Shimia isoporae: one gene and its partner. The protein of the gene in region 2 binds, or shares a complex with, the protein of the main gene of each other region. Links are inferred from orthologs where the notes say so. Each region holds a gene or a part of one and is shown on either strand. Other genes may lie near its edges. The genes, in order: uvrA and mfd.

What was found.
Region 1: the proteins of mfd (region 2) and uvrA are in contact, whole or in part, in a crystal structure (PDB 4DFC), measured with the Escherichia coli proteins. The link is inferred for Shimia isoporae from one-to-one orthologs.

What each region holds. Positions count from the first base shown.
Region 1 is NZ_SMGR01000001.1:1,246,425-1,252,789, forward strand. The notes cover bases 936-4,314. They hold uvrA (excinuclease ABC subunit UvrA), read left to right. Parts: upstream 936-1,255; coding sequence 1,256-4,114; downstream 4,115-4,314. Other genes in these bases: lpdA (dihydrolipoyl dehydrogenase), read left to right, coding at 936-994; BXY66_RS06140 (Hint domain-containing protein), read right to left, coding at 4,303-4,314. Outside these bases: more of lpdA, read left to right, coding at 1-935; more of BXY66_RS06140, read right to left, coding at 4,315-5,880; BXY66_RS06145 (excinuclease ABC subunit A), read right to left, coding at 6,055-6,365. UniProt on the Escherichia coli protein: The UvrABC repair system catalyzes the recognition and processing of DNA lesions. UvrA is an ATPase and a DNA-binding protein. A damage recognition complex composed of 2 UvrA and 2 UvrB subunits scans DNA for abnormalities.
Region 2 is NZ_SMGR01000001.1:1,375,909-1,382,892, reverse strand. What follows is about bases 1,267-5,264. They hold mfd (transcription-repair coupling factor), read right to left. Parts: upstream 4,941-5,264; coding sequence 1,467-4,940; downstream 1,267-1,466. Other genes in these bases: BXY66_RS06760 (component of SufBCD complex), read right to left, coding at 4,971-5,264; BXY66_RS06770 (multidrug effflux MFS transporter), read left to right, coding at 1,267-1,421. Also shown: BXY66_RS06775 (DsbA family oxidoreductase), read left to right, coding at 1-21; more of BXY66_RS06770, read left to right, coding at 210-1,266; more of BXY66_RS06760, read right to left, coding at 5,265-5,495; hemB (porphobilinogen synthase), read left to right, coding at 5,613-6,614; BXY66_RS06750 (lipid-binding SYLF domain-containing protein), read left to right, coding at 6,730-6,984. UniProt on the Escherichia coli protein: Couples transcription and DNA repair by recognizing RNA polymerase (RNAP) stalled at DNA lesions. Mediates ATP-dependent release of RNAP and its truncated transcript from the DNA, and recruitment of nucleotide excision repair machinery to the damaged site.

The DNA of each region.
Region 1 (6,365 bases), 130 kb from region 2 along the record:
GACGGCCAAGAACATCATTCTCGCGACAGGCGCGCGGGCGCGCGAGCTCCCCGGGCTGGAAGCAGATGGAGATCTTGTTTGGACGTATCGCCACGCGCTTCAACCGCCGCGCATGCCCAAGAAACTTCTGGTGATTGGCTCTGGAGCGATCGGAATCGAATTTGCGAGCTTCTTTAACACACTTGGTGCGGACACCACCGTTGTCGAGGTCATGGATCGTGTTCTGCCGGTTGAAGATGAAGAGATAAGTGCTTTTGCAAAAAAGAAATTTGTAAAACAGGGCATGAAGATCATGGAGCAAGCCATGGTTAAGAAGCTGGATCGTGCCAAAGGAAAAGTGACCGCGCATATCGAGACGGGTGGCAAGGTTGAAACCCATGAATTTGATACGGTGATTTCTGCGGTTGGCATTGTCGGGAATGTTGAAAACCTCGGGCTTGAGGCTCTGGGGGTGAACATCGACAGAACGCATGTGGTCACGGACGAGTACTGCCGCACTGGTGTTGATGGATTGTACGCAATTGGCGACATCGCGGGCGCGCCGTGGTTGGCGCACAAGGCAAGCCATGAAGGTGTTATGGTTGCTGAACTTATCGCAGGCGGAAAGCCGCATCCGATCAAACCGGGCAGCATTGCCGGCTGTACCTATTGCCACCCACAGGTTGCCAGTGTCGGGATGACCGAGGCCAAGGCAAAGGAGGCAGGGCACGACGTCAAAGTCGGTCGGTTCCCGTTCATCGGCAATGGCAAGGCAATTGCGCTGGGAGAACCCGAAGGGCTTGTAAAAACCGTGTTTGACGCCAAGACCGGTGAGCTTCTGGGGGCGCATATGGTTGGAGCGGAAGTGACCGAACTCATACAGGGCTACGTGGTTGGTCGCCAGCTTGAGACCACGGAGGCCGAGCTTATGGAGACAGTCTTCCCGCATCCGACGCTCAGCGAAATGATGCATGAGAGTGTGCTTGATGCATTTGATCGTGTGATCCACATTTGACCGCTGCCAAACATCGGTTTTACGTCGGCAACGCGTCGGTGCGTTTCAGATCGATATTTGAACACGCGGACGTGACAATGCACATCTGATTTGGCCGACGCTTCGTAATCTTCTGACGCGGCAATGAAATTCGGAACGCAACGCCAAGCCAGTGCCAAAACGGGCTTGGCGAAATAAAATGTTCTCTCTATGTTCGCAATATCTGGTTGGCAGTTTTCGCCGGCTGCCCTATGTCTTGTGCTGTATCCGTTGGGGGTTTGAATGGCCGAGCTGAAGAATATCGAGGTGCGCGGCGCGCGCGAGCATAACCTGAAGTCGATCGATGTGGATATTCCACGCGACGAGCTGGTGGTAATTACCGGACTTTCAGGCTCTGGCAAGTCGTCGCTGGCGTTCGACACAATTTATGCTGAGGGGCAGCGCCGCTATGTCGAAAGCCTGTCGGCTTATGCGCGGCAGTTCCTCGATATGATGGAAAAGCCGGACGTGGATCACATCAGCGGCTTGAGTCCCGCGATTTCCATCGAGCAAAAAACCACATCGAAGAACCCCCGTTCGACCGTTGGCACGGTGACCGAGATCTATGACTACCTGCGTTTGCTGTTCGCGAGAGCAGGGACGCCATACTCTCCGGCCACCGGCCTGCCGATCGAGGCGCAGCAGGTGCAGGACATGGTCGACCGGATCATGGAAATGGAAGAAGGCACCCGTGCCTACCTCCTTGCGCCGATTGTGCGTGACAGAAAAGGTGAGTATCGCAAGGAATTCCTTGAATTGCGCAAGCAGGGGTTTCAGCGCGTTAAGGTGGACGGTGCTTTCTATGAACTGGACGAGCCGCCGACACTGGACAAGAAGTTCCGTCATGACATCGATGTCGTCGTTGACCGCATCGTAGTGCGGGAAGGCGTGGAGACGCGCCTGGCGGACAGTTTGCGCACAGCTCTTGATCTGGCAGACGGGATTTCGGTTCTGGAGACTGCGCCGAAGGAAGGCGATCCGGAAAGGATCACATTCTCGGAGAACTTTGCCTGTCCGGTCAGCGGGTTCACGATTCCCGAGATCGAGCCACGTATGTTTTCGTTCAACGCGCCTTTCGGAGCCTGTCCGGATTGCGACGGGCTTGGTGTGGAGCTTTTCTTTGACGAACGGCTGGTTGTGCCGGATGTAACCTTGAAGGTCTATGACGGGGCGCTGGCGCCTTGGCGAAAAGGCAAGTCTCCATATTTCCTGCAAACGATTGAAGCGATTGCCAAACACTACGAGTTTGACAAGAACACGCCTTGGAAGCAGCTGCCCAAGAAGGTGCAGCAGGTGTTCCTTTATGGCTCAGGCGAGGAAGAGATCGAATTCCGCTACGATGAAGGCGGACGGGTTTATCAGGTAACCCGCGTTTTCGAAGGTGTGATCCCGAATATGGAGCGCCGTTACCGCGAGACGGACAGCAGCTGGATCCGAGAGGAATTCGAACGGTACCAGAACAACCGACCCTGCGGGACTTGCGAGGGCTATCGTTTGCGGCCAGAAGCGCTGGCTGTGAAAATCGCCGGTTTGCACGTTGGGCAGGTGGTAGAGAAATCCATTCGCGAGGCGCTCGCGTGGATCGAGGATGTGCCGAACCATCTGACACCGCAAAAACAGGAAATCGCACGCGCGATTGTGAAGGAAATCCGTGAGCGGCTCGGGTTCCTCAACAACGTGGGGCTGGAGTATCTGACACTTAGCCGGAACAGTGGAACGCTTTCGGGTGGCGAGAGTCAGCGTATTCGTCTGGCGAGCCAGATCGGCTCTGGCCTGACAGGCGTGCTATATGTGCTCGACGAGCCCTCGATTGGATTGCATCAACGCGACAACGGGCGGCTGCTGACAACGCTGAAAAACCTGCGGGATCAGGGCAACACCGTTATTGTCGTGGAGCACGATGAGGAGGCGATCCGCGAGGCGGATTATGTCTTCGACATCGGTCCGGGTGCCGGTGTGCACGGTGGCCAAGTGGTGTCAAAGGGCAAGCCCGAGGAAATTGCCGCTGATCCGGCGTCAATGACCGGGCAATACCTGAGCGGCGCGCGGGAAATTGCAGTGCCTGCAGAGCGGCGAGAGGGCAATGGGAAATCTGTCGAAGTGGTGAAGGCCACGGGCAACAACCTGAAAAAGGTGAGTGCCAAATTCCCGCTGGGCAAATTTGTTTGCGTGACCGGCGTGTCAGGAGGCGGCAAGTCGACTCTGACGATTGAAACGCTGTTCAAGACAGCCTCTATGCGGCTCAACGGAGCGCGGCAGACGCCAGCACCCTGTGAAACCATCCGGGGGCTGGAGCATCTGGACAAGGTCATCGACATCGACCAGCGACCAATCGGGCGGACACCGCGGTCCAACCCCGCGACTTACACAGGCGCCTTTACTCCAATTCGGGACTGGTTTGCCGGTTTACCCGAGGCAAAGGCGCGTGGCTACAAACCGGGGCGCTTCAGCTTCAACGTCAAAGGGGGGCGTTGCGAAGCGTGCCAAGGCGACGGTGTGATCAAGATCGAGATGCACTTCTTGCCGGATGTCTACGTGGAGTGCGAAACCTGTAAAGGCGCTCGGTACAATCGCGAAACTCTGGAAATCAAGTTTAAAGGCAAGAGCATAGCCGACGTTCTTGATATGACCGTCGAGGAGGCTCAGGAGTTCTTCAAGGCAGTTCCCAGCATTCGGGACAAGATGGACGCTCTCATGCGTGTCGGGCTTGGCTACATCAAGGTGGGTCAGCAGGCAACGACGCTGTCAGGCGGTGAAGCGCAGCGGGTGAAACTGTCCAAGGAACTCGCGAAACGCTCGACGGGGCGGACGCTCTACATTCTGGACGAGCCGACAACGGGTTTGCATTTCGAGGATGTTCGCAAGCTGCTCGATGTGCTGCACGAACTTGTGGATCAGGGCAATTCGGTTGTGGTGATCGAGCACAATCTGGACGTGGTTAAGACGGCCGACCACATTATCGATATTGGCCCTGAAGGGGGCGATGGTGGCGGAGAAGTGGTTGCGGTTGGCACGCCTGAAGAGGTGGCCGAAGTAGAACGCAGTCATACCGGGCGTTATCTCAAGGAGATGCTTGGCGCCAAGAAGGTGGCGGCGGAATGATCGTAGCCGGCTTCCCGCTCTGCTCGGGCAGGGCGGGAGGCCGGTGCCATTCGTCGCGCCCCGCAAAGACCAGCGAACCGGCCGCTTGAGTCCGGTTTGAGACGGATGATGGTGCTTGTGCTCCATCCTGCTGCGGAAGCCTCCAAAGAAAAGAGCAGCATCGCGCAGGATGCGGGCCTTTCAATGCATTAAGCGGCCAAAAGCGCGGCGGCTTCGAAGCTGCGCAGACTGGGACGTGCTGATACGTCTTGCGTGTCGACACCGCGCTTGGACATGATCACGCGCAGTGATCGGTTTGCAAACGGATCAAAGCTGTGGCGGGTCATCGGTCCGGGCATGAAGCTTTCGCTCCATTGACCTTCGGAGAACACCAGCTCGTGCTGCGGAAGCAGGATGTGGAAGTAGGTGATGGTCTCGTCTGTCGGACAGCGCAGGACGTCACGCTCGTTCACCAGATGCTTGGCCTTGACGAGAACTTCGTCGCTGCCAAAGAGCAACTCTGCGCGGGCACCGGTCAGAAGGACGCGGTGTTGCGGGGAGACGATCAGGTCGCGCTCGTTGTCCAGAACACCGGCCTTGATGCGGATGGGCAGTGAGTCAAAACGAGGCGCCATGCGGGAACTGCCAATCCATTCAATTGGTTGCAGGCCATGATCGAGGGTTTGCAGCAGCATTCCGCGCCGCAGATGCTCGACTGGTACGTCGCCGTCCGACGTGCGTATCAGCGTGCCTGCAGTAAAACAGGGGGGATGCTGTTCAATTTCGACAAGCGCCGTGTCGGTATTCCCGTCCTCGTCTTCGATTGTGTAGTTGAAGTAGACGGTTTCGTTGTCCGTGTCGGCGTCGATGGTGAGGGTTCCATCGGCATTCAGTGTCACGACTTGTCCTGTCGACAGCGTGACGCTGTTTGGCAACCCGCCGCTTCCATCTGCGCTGACGGCGACGCCATTGATATGTGTGATTGTCAGGGTAGGGCCTGCGGTCGAGTTGTCGTTGTCCAGAACATTGAGATTTTTTGTTCCGCCGTATTTGATCGAAACCGCATCATCCTGGGCAACGATGGCTGTTTGTACGGACCCGCCTGCGATCAGCAAATTGGAGTCATAGCTGCTGTCCTGCGCATCCGCGATGCCGATAATCAGCTCATTTACACCGTCCTGTAGCGGCGCAACGAACGTCAGGGTGATCGTAAAGCCGTCCATTTCGGTGTTGAATTCGTCGTTTGAGTTGTCGTTGTAAATGTTTTCGTTGGCGTCGTTGATGTTGCCAATGGTGGCGGTGCCGTCACCGACGGAAATCTGGGCTTCGACCCCGTTGACCCAAACGCCAATAGCGTCGTTGTAGGACAGGTACTCCGGGTATTCTTCCGATGAGAGCACGAAATCGATGGTCAGCATTTCGCCGGCGGAGCCGTTGAAGTCGATGACCATGTATGATGCGTCAAAGGTGCTTGTTCCCGCGACGTCGTTGAAAAGCGCGTTGTTGTTTTCACCCGTCGTGTTCGTGGAGGTGTTTCCACGCACGTTGGTGTTGGTGGTGCCGCTGTCGTTTGTGAAGTCTTCCACGTGACCGGTGGAGAGGATCACGCCGCTGTCTGCGGGGGCAACTCCGGCGGATGTGGTGTCTGCTCCGGTGTAAATTCCGGAAGACAGGTTGTCGCCGTTGTATTCAGCATCAACGATCCGCGTGGGATCACCAAAGATTTCCTCGGCCATTTGCGCGGCCGTGGCTGTGGTATCGATATTTAGTTCGGTTGCCGTTGGCATGATGCCTGCCCCAAATCCTGACTGCTCGTAGTGGCGGGAAACTTTTGTTTCCTCGTTGAGAACAACCAGTGGTCCTGAAAGGTGGCGGCTTCGGGGCAGTGTTAAGGAAAGATTAACCAAAGATTGGGGCGGCTGGTCGGTCTGAACCGTGCCGCCCCCATTGTTTTTTCTATGTCAGGCTGTGGCGGATTTCGTCGCGCGCGCGGCCAGAACAGGCACAACGAAAAGTGCGAGGAACGCGCCGTTCAAAACAACATTGAACCATGCGCCAGCAAGAACGGAGCCGGTGCTGTCGACGATGAACCAAGCGAAAATGGCGCGCAGGACCATTCGTCCACCCAGTTCCGGGTTGTCGGCATAGACATGGACTGTGACCTGATGGACCATCACTCCGAAACCAACAAGCAGACCGCCGCTGATTGCGCCAAGAACCAGTTCGCTATCGCTGGAAAATGTCTGAGTTCCGTCAAGCGGGAGATGGATCA
Region 2 (6,984 bases):
AAGGCACAACAGGACAGTTGACCGCCGCTGAACGGTCATTCATTTTCCCACTTGTGACCTGCCCGCCCCCACGCTAAGCTTCGACTATCCCGCGACCGATTTTGACCGCCGGAGACTATTTAGCACGTTCATTCAAGCCAAAGGCCCGCCGCCTCGGACGCCCCGCGTCGAGCGTCCCGTCTGCGCCCGGATGATCCAGGGAGCCGAGCATGACCAAAGATAACCTGCCAATGTCGCAGGTCGAATTCATCGCGCTTTGCGCCATGATGTTCGCCACGATCGCGTTCTCCATTGACGCGATGTTGCCGGCTTTGCCGTCCATTGCAGCTGAGCTCAGTCCCGGCAACCTCAACCAGGCCACTTTGATCATCACGTCCTTCGTCATGGGAATGGGTATCGGAACCCTTTTTACCGGTCCCCTGTCGGATCGGTTCGGGCGCAAGGTTGTGCTGATTTCCGGCGCGATGATCTATTCACTCTGCGCCTTCATTGGATGGTACTCTGAAACTCTCGAGTGGGTGCTCGGCGCCCGCCTTGTAATGGGCATCGGGGCGGCCGGACCACGCATTGTGACACTTGCCATCGTACGCGACCTGTTCGAGGGCCGTGAAATGGCACGTATCATGTCATTTTCAATGATGATCTTTACACTGGTCCCGGCCGTAGCGCCGCTGATCGGCCAATTCATCATCGACTTCAGCAGTTGGCGTGGAATTTTTGTGGCCTTCATGGTGTTCTCCATGATTTCCGTGCTCTGGATTGGCATCCGCCTGCCGGAACCTCTCGCAGTGGAAAACCGTCGACCTTTCAAGTTCAGAAAGCTGTGGGACGGCATGCGAGAGATGTGGGGCATTCCCGCCGTTCGCACCTCAATGATGGTGCAATCCTTGATTTTTGCGGGGTTGTTCGGCCTCATCAGTTCGGTGCAACCGATCTATGACCAGACTTACGGGCGCGCCGAAGAATTCCCCTATTGGTTTGCAGGCATCGCCTTGATCTCGGGCTCGGCAAGTTTTCTGAACGCGCGTCTCGTGATGCGGCTGGGTATGCGCTACCTTGTGACAACGGCACTCTGTGCGCAGGTCTTCATCGGCATTGCTATGGTGGCCTGCACGATGATCAGCGACACTGACACTCAGTTCTACGCCTTCGCGTTCTGGCAGTTGTCGGGTTTCTTCTTTGTCGGCATGACCATTGGCAACCTGAACGCGCTTGCGATGGAACCCCTCGGACACATGGCTGGAACTGCGGCGTCCGTGATGGGCGCGGTCTCCACTATCGCCGGCGGTATAATTGCCACGCCCATCGCACTGATGTTTGATGGAACCGCCCTGCCCTTGGCTCTCTCGATGACCCTGCTGTTCACGATTGCCTTCGGCCTGATGCTTCAGATGCGCAGACAGGAACAGGCCCTCGCATGAAGCTAACTGGCAAGGCACCGACGCAATACTGACGTTTTGCCGACGTTATGCAGATGTGCCTTTCGCCGCCTTTTTGCGCTTCTTTTCAGCCACAACTTTGGCCGCGAGATCCCGCGCAATCGCAAATGCGCCCTTGATCTTGTCGCTGTCTTTTTTCCAATCGCGGCGCACAACAATCTTGTTGTCTTTGACCTTCGCCAAACCTTTCTGGTCCTGAATAAATTCCACCAAACCTGAAGGTGACGCAAACTTGTCGTTGTGGAACTGGATCGTCGCGCCCTTCGGCCCGCCGTCCAACTTGGCAATGCCCGCCTTCTTGCACATCTCCTTGATACGCACGATCAACAACAACGTGTTGACTTCCTTAGGCAATTTACCAAAGCGGTCGATCAATTCGGCGGCGAAACCCTCAAGCTCGACCTTGCCCTGCAATCCACTCAGACGGCGATACAGACCGAGACGAACATCCAGGTCCGGAACATATTTCTCAGGTATCAGCACAGGCACGCCCAGGTTTATCTGGGGCGCCCATTGATCGTCGCCATCATTCAGGCCTTCAAGTTCGCCCGCCTTGATCTTGGCTATCGCCTCCTCAAGCATCGATTGATAGAGCTCATAGCCAACATCGCGCATCTGACCGGACTGTTCTTCGCCTAACAGATTGCCTGCGCCGCGAATATCAAGGTCTTGAGAAGCCAAGGTAAATCCGGCTCCCAGCGTATCCAGGGAGCCCAGCACCCGAAGCCGCTTTTCTGCGGGCGCTGTCAGCTTCACCCGCGGCTTCGTCGTCAAATAGGCATACGCACGCGTTTTGGACCGCCCGACACGCCCACGGATTTGATAAAGCTGCGCCAAACCGAACATATCTGCACGGTGAACCACCATTGTGTTCGCCGTAGGAATGTCCAACCCGCTTTCCACAATCGTCGTCGCCAACAGGACATCATACTTCCCGTCGTAGAACGCGTTCATACGGTCATCGAGTTCACCCGCGGCCATCTGGCCATGCGCTGTGACAAAGCTGACCTCTGGAACCTGTTCGCGCAAAAACTCTTCAATATCAGGCAGATCACTTACTCTCGGAACAACATAGAACGACTGCCCGCCTCTGTAGTGCTCTCTTAACAAAGCCTCTCTTATCGTGACCGCATCGAATTCGCTGACGTAGGTCCGGATCGACAAACGATCGACGGGCGGTGTGCCGATAATCGACAAGTCGCGCACACCGGACAGGCTCAGTTGCAGAGTTCTGGGGATCGGTGTTGCCGTCAGGGTCAAAACATGCACGTCGCTGCGCATCTGCTTTAGGCGTTCTTTGTGCGACACGCCAAAATGCTGTTCCTCGTCAATGATCAGGAGACCCAGATTCTTGAACCGGATGCCCTTCGCAAGCAGCGCATGTGTGCCCACAACGATGTCGACCGTCCCACGGCTCAGACCATCGCGGGTCTTGTCGGCTTCCTTTGCCCCGACAAAACGGGACAAAGACCTAACTTCCAGAGGAAATCCTCTAAATCGCTCGGCGAAACTTTTGGCATGTTGACGCGCCAACAAGGTCGTAGGGGCTATGACAGCCACTTGCTGGCCCGACATCGCGGCGACAAAAGCCGCCCGCATGGCCACTTCGGTTTTTCCAAATCCGACATCCCCGCACACCAACCGGTCCATAGGCCGACCAGCCGCAAGATCACCAATGACATCCTCAATGGCTCGAAGCTGATCATCCGTTTCCTGATATGGGAACCGTGCCGAAAACTCTTCCCAAGCGTGGTGCTGTGCCTCAAGCACAGGCGCCGACCTCAGTTCCCTCTCGGCTGCCACGCGGATCAAGCGGTCCGCCATCTCGCGGATGCGCTCTTTCAGCTTCGCCTTCTTCGCCTGCCAGGCACCACCACCCAACCGGTCGAGCAAGCCTTCATCATGGCCGTACTTCGAAAGCAGCTCTATGTTTTCGACAGGCAAATAAAGCTTTGATTTTTCTGCATATTCAAGAAGAATGCACTCGTGCGCCGCTCCCGCGGCCGTCACCACCTCAAGCCCACTGAAGCGACCGATCCCGTGGTCGACATGCACCACCAGATCACCGGGACTCAGTGATTGCGTTTCCGTCAAGAAGTTCTCCGCACGCCGCCGTTTCTTTGGTGCGCGGATCAGGCGATCCCCTAATACATCCTGTTCTGAGATAACCGTCAGCTTGTCGGTTTCAAAACCATGTTCCAAGGACCAGACCGCCAGAAACAACCCGGCTTTTCCGATGCGACTGGCATCCGAAACATGAACCGTCTCCGCCAACCCCTCATCTTCGATCAGACCGCTCAATCGTTCACGCGCACCGTCCGAATAGCTGGCAACAACAACCGGCCCAACGGCGAGTCTTGCGCGAACATGATCCGCCAACACACCAAAAAGACTGACATTTTCCAACTGACGCTCTGGCGAAAAGTTCCGCCCGATACGCCCTCCAGCATCGATGGCTCCGGGTCCGGATGCCTGAGGCAAAGGCTTAAAATTGAGCAACCGCCGCCCTTTGACCGCCGCGTCCCAAGCGCCCTCATCAAGATACAATAATTCTGGAGGGACGGGCTTGTAGACCGTATCGATCCGGCTCTTCTGGCTCATCGCATGTTTGCGCGTTTCGAACTGATCTTTGACCGAATCCCATCGCGATAGACGCACAGCATCGGTTTGGTCATCCAGCGAAATGACCGCATGAGGCAAATAGTCAAACAGAGTTTCCAGACGCTCGTGGAAGAAAGGGAGCCAGTGCTCGACACCCTGATGTTTGCGACCCGCACTCACCGCTTCGTAGAGCGGATCGTCTGTCCCCGCAGCCCCAAACTCGATCCTGTAGTTCTGACGGAACCGGGTGATTGCGGCTTCGTCCAGAACAATCTCGCTCACAGGTGCCAGCTCGATCCGGTCCAGTTTCTCTGTCGTGCGTTGCGTCGCCGGATCAAACCTCCGCGCCCCATCGAGAACATCCCCGAACAGATCAAGTCGCACGGGGCCACTGTCGCCCGGCGGAAAGATATCGATGATACCGCCTCGAATGGCATAGTCGCCCGGCTCCATTACTGTGGGGGATTGCACAAAACCCATACGAACAAGGAACTTGCGCAGCGCATCTTCGTCGATGCGCCCATCAACTTCGGCCTTAAACGCGGCTTCCTTCAGCAACTCCCGTGCCGGCACGCGCTGAGTAGCTGCATTCAGTGTTGTCAACAGAACAAACCGCGACGGCATATCGTGAACCAGCGCGGCCAATGTCGCCATTCGGGTTGCCGAAATGTCCGCGTTCGGCGAAACGCGGTCATATGGCAAGCAGTCCCAACCGGGAAAGGTGATCACTGGCATATCCGGCTGAAAAAACGCCAGTGCCGCCTTCATTGCAGCCAGTCGCTTATCATCGCGCGAAATGTGAAGAACCGGCCCGCCTGATTTGGCGACCTCGTCCAAAATCAGCTTGGCGTCATACCCTTCGGGCGCACCGCCCACCAGAATGTGTTGCGCATCACGCATTGTCCGTAAGTCCAGTCATGGTTCGCCGGATCAGCCCAGCGGAGAAACGAGAAAGTTCTGATACATGCCCCATAGCGAAGACACAAAGATGGAGAACATGCCCAAGAGTTGCACCCAAAATCTGTGGCGCCCCAATCGCCTGCGCAAGGGTTCCCCAACGCAGGACTCCGCCCGGATTTTGCGCGCGGTCACAACGCTCATTGCACCGACCAGCGACATTGGCCCCATCAACAAAAACACAGCCTGAGCAAATTCCACACCATAGAAAAACCCGAGACCGATGAGCAAGGTGTGCACGAAAAACCCTAGCAATATCAGCCATGTACCAGACACATCTGCAATGTAGAGAATCCGGTTGATGTTGATACGAACCAGATCGGTCAGGTCATCTTCGGCCTGTCCACCAACCCTACGCGCACGTAAAACCGTGTCCCAAGGAACCCCCAGCACCCAATGGCTTGCGCTGGACCATGCCACAGCCAAGGCAATCCAATACCAAAGATTGGAAAAGCTGCGCATATCAATAAGTTCGAAAACGGTCTGGCTCAGGTCCAAGGTTCGTCTGCCTGTAAAGATTTCTAACCGACATACCCTGCCAATGCGCCAATTCCTAGCCCTTGAGGTATGCGAATTTCCGTGGCACCTCTGAAGAACCGTTACGTCGAGGACAACATGAAACAAACTCCAGCGCCCTTCCCGTCCGCCCGCCTGCGCCGCACCCGCCAAACGGCTGCTTTTCGTGGTCTGGTCAGAGAAAACACCCTGACAGCAGACGATTTGATCTGGCCGGTGTTTGTGCGTGACGGCGAAGGCATTGAGGAACCTGTTCCCTCCATGCCTGGGGTGGTGCGCCGGTCGGTTGACAAAATCGTGGAAGCGGCCCGCGAGGCCGCAGATTTGGGCATACCGGTGATCTGCCTGTTTCCTTACACCGATCCATCGTTGAAAACCGAAGACTGCGCCGAAGCTTGGAACCCTGACAACCTGTCCAACCGTGCGACCCGTGCCATCAAGGAGGCCGTCCCCGAGATTGCTATCATGACCGACGTCGCTTTGGACCCGTACAATATCAACGGCCACGACGGATTCGTTGTGGACGGCCAGATCCTGAACGACGAGACAGTTGAAGCCCTTGTGAAACAGGCACTTTCACAAGCTGAAGCAGGCGCCGATATCATTGGCCCGTCCGACATGATGGATGGTCGAATTGGCGCCATCCGCACAGCTCTCGAAGCAGCCGGTCACACCAACGTGACCATCATGAGTTACGCAGCCAAATATGCGTCGGCCTTTTACGGACCATTCCGCGACGCAGTCGGCGCATCCGGCGCGCTCAAGGGCGACAAGACAACATACCAGATGGATCCGGCCAACAGCGACGAGGCTCTGCGCTGCGTATCCCGCGACATCGCTGAAGGCGCAGACATGGTTATGGTCAAACCAGGGATGCCCTATCTGGACATCTGTCGCCGAGTCAAAGAGTCCTTCCAAGTGCCAACTTTCGCCTATCAGGTCAGCGGCGAGTACGCGATGATTATGGCCGCGGCCCAAAACGGCTGGATCGATGGCGACAAGGCGATGGTTGAGAGCCTGATGGCTTTCAAGCGAGCTGGATGTGACGGCATCCTGACCTATTTTGCACCCTCAGTCGCGCGAAAACTCGCTACGAGATGAAGCTACCTCAGGCCGCACAGGTGACAGAGCGGCCACAAAGACGTATAGTGACGGCAACCCGGAAAAACCGGCGGTACGAGCATAAAAACAAGACACATCAATACGGGCAAATAACATGAAAAACATGACCAGACGCGGCTTTGCGTTGAGCGGCATCGCTGCAGCGGGTATGACCGCTGCTTGTGGCAACGGAGTAGGTTCAAGCGGTGGTCGAGAAATCGATGCCCGCGTCGACTCAACACTGAATTATCTCTACACCAACTACCCAAACACCACCGATTTACGGGACAAGGCAGCCGGTGTTCTTGTGATGCCTGTGGTCACTGAAGCCGGATTTGGCTTTGGAGGCGGCTACGGCCGTGGGGCTCTG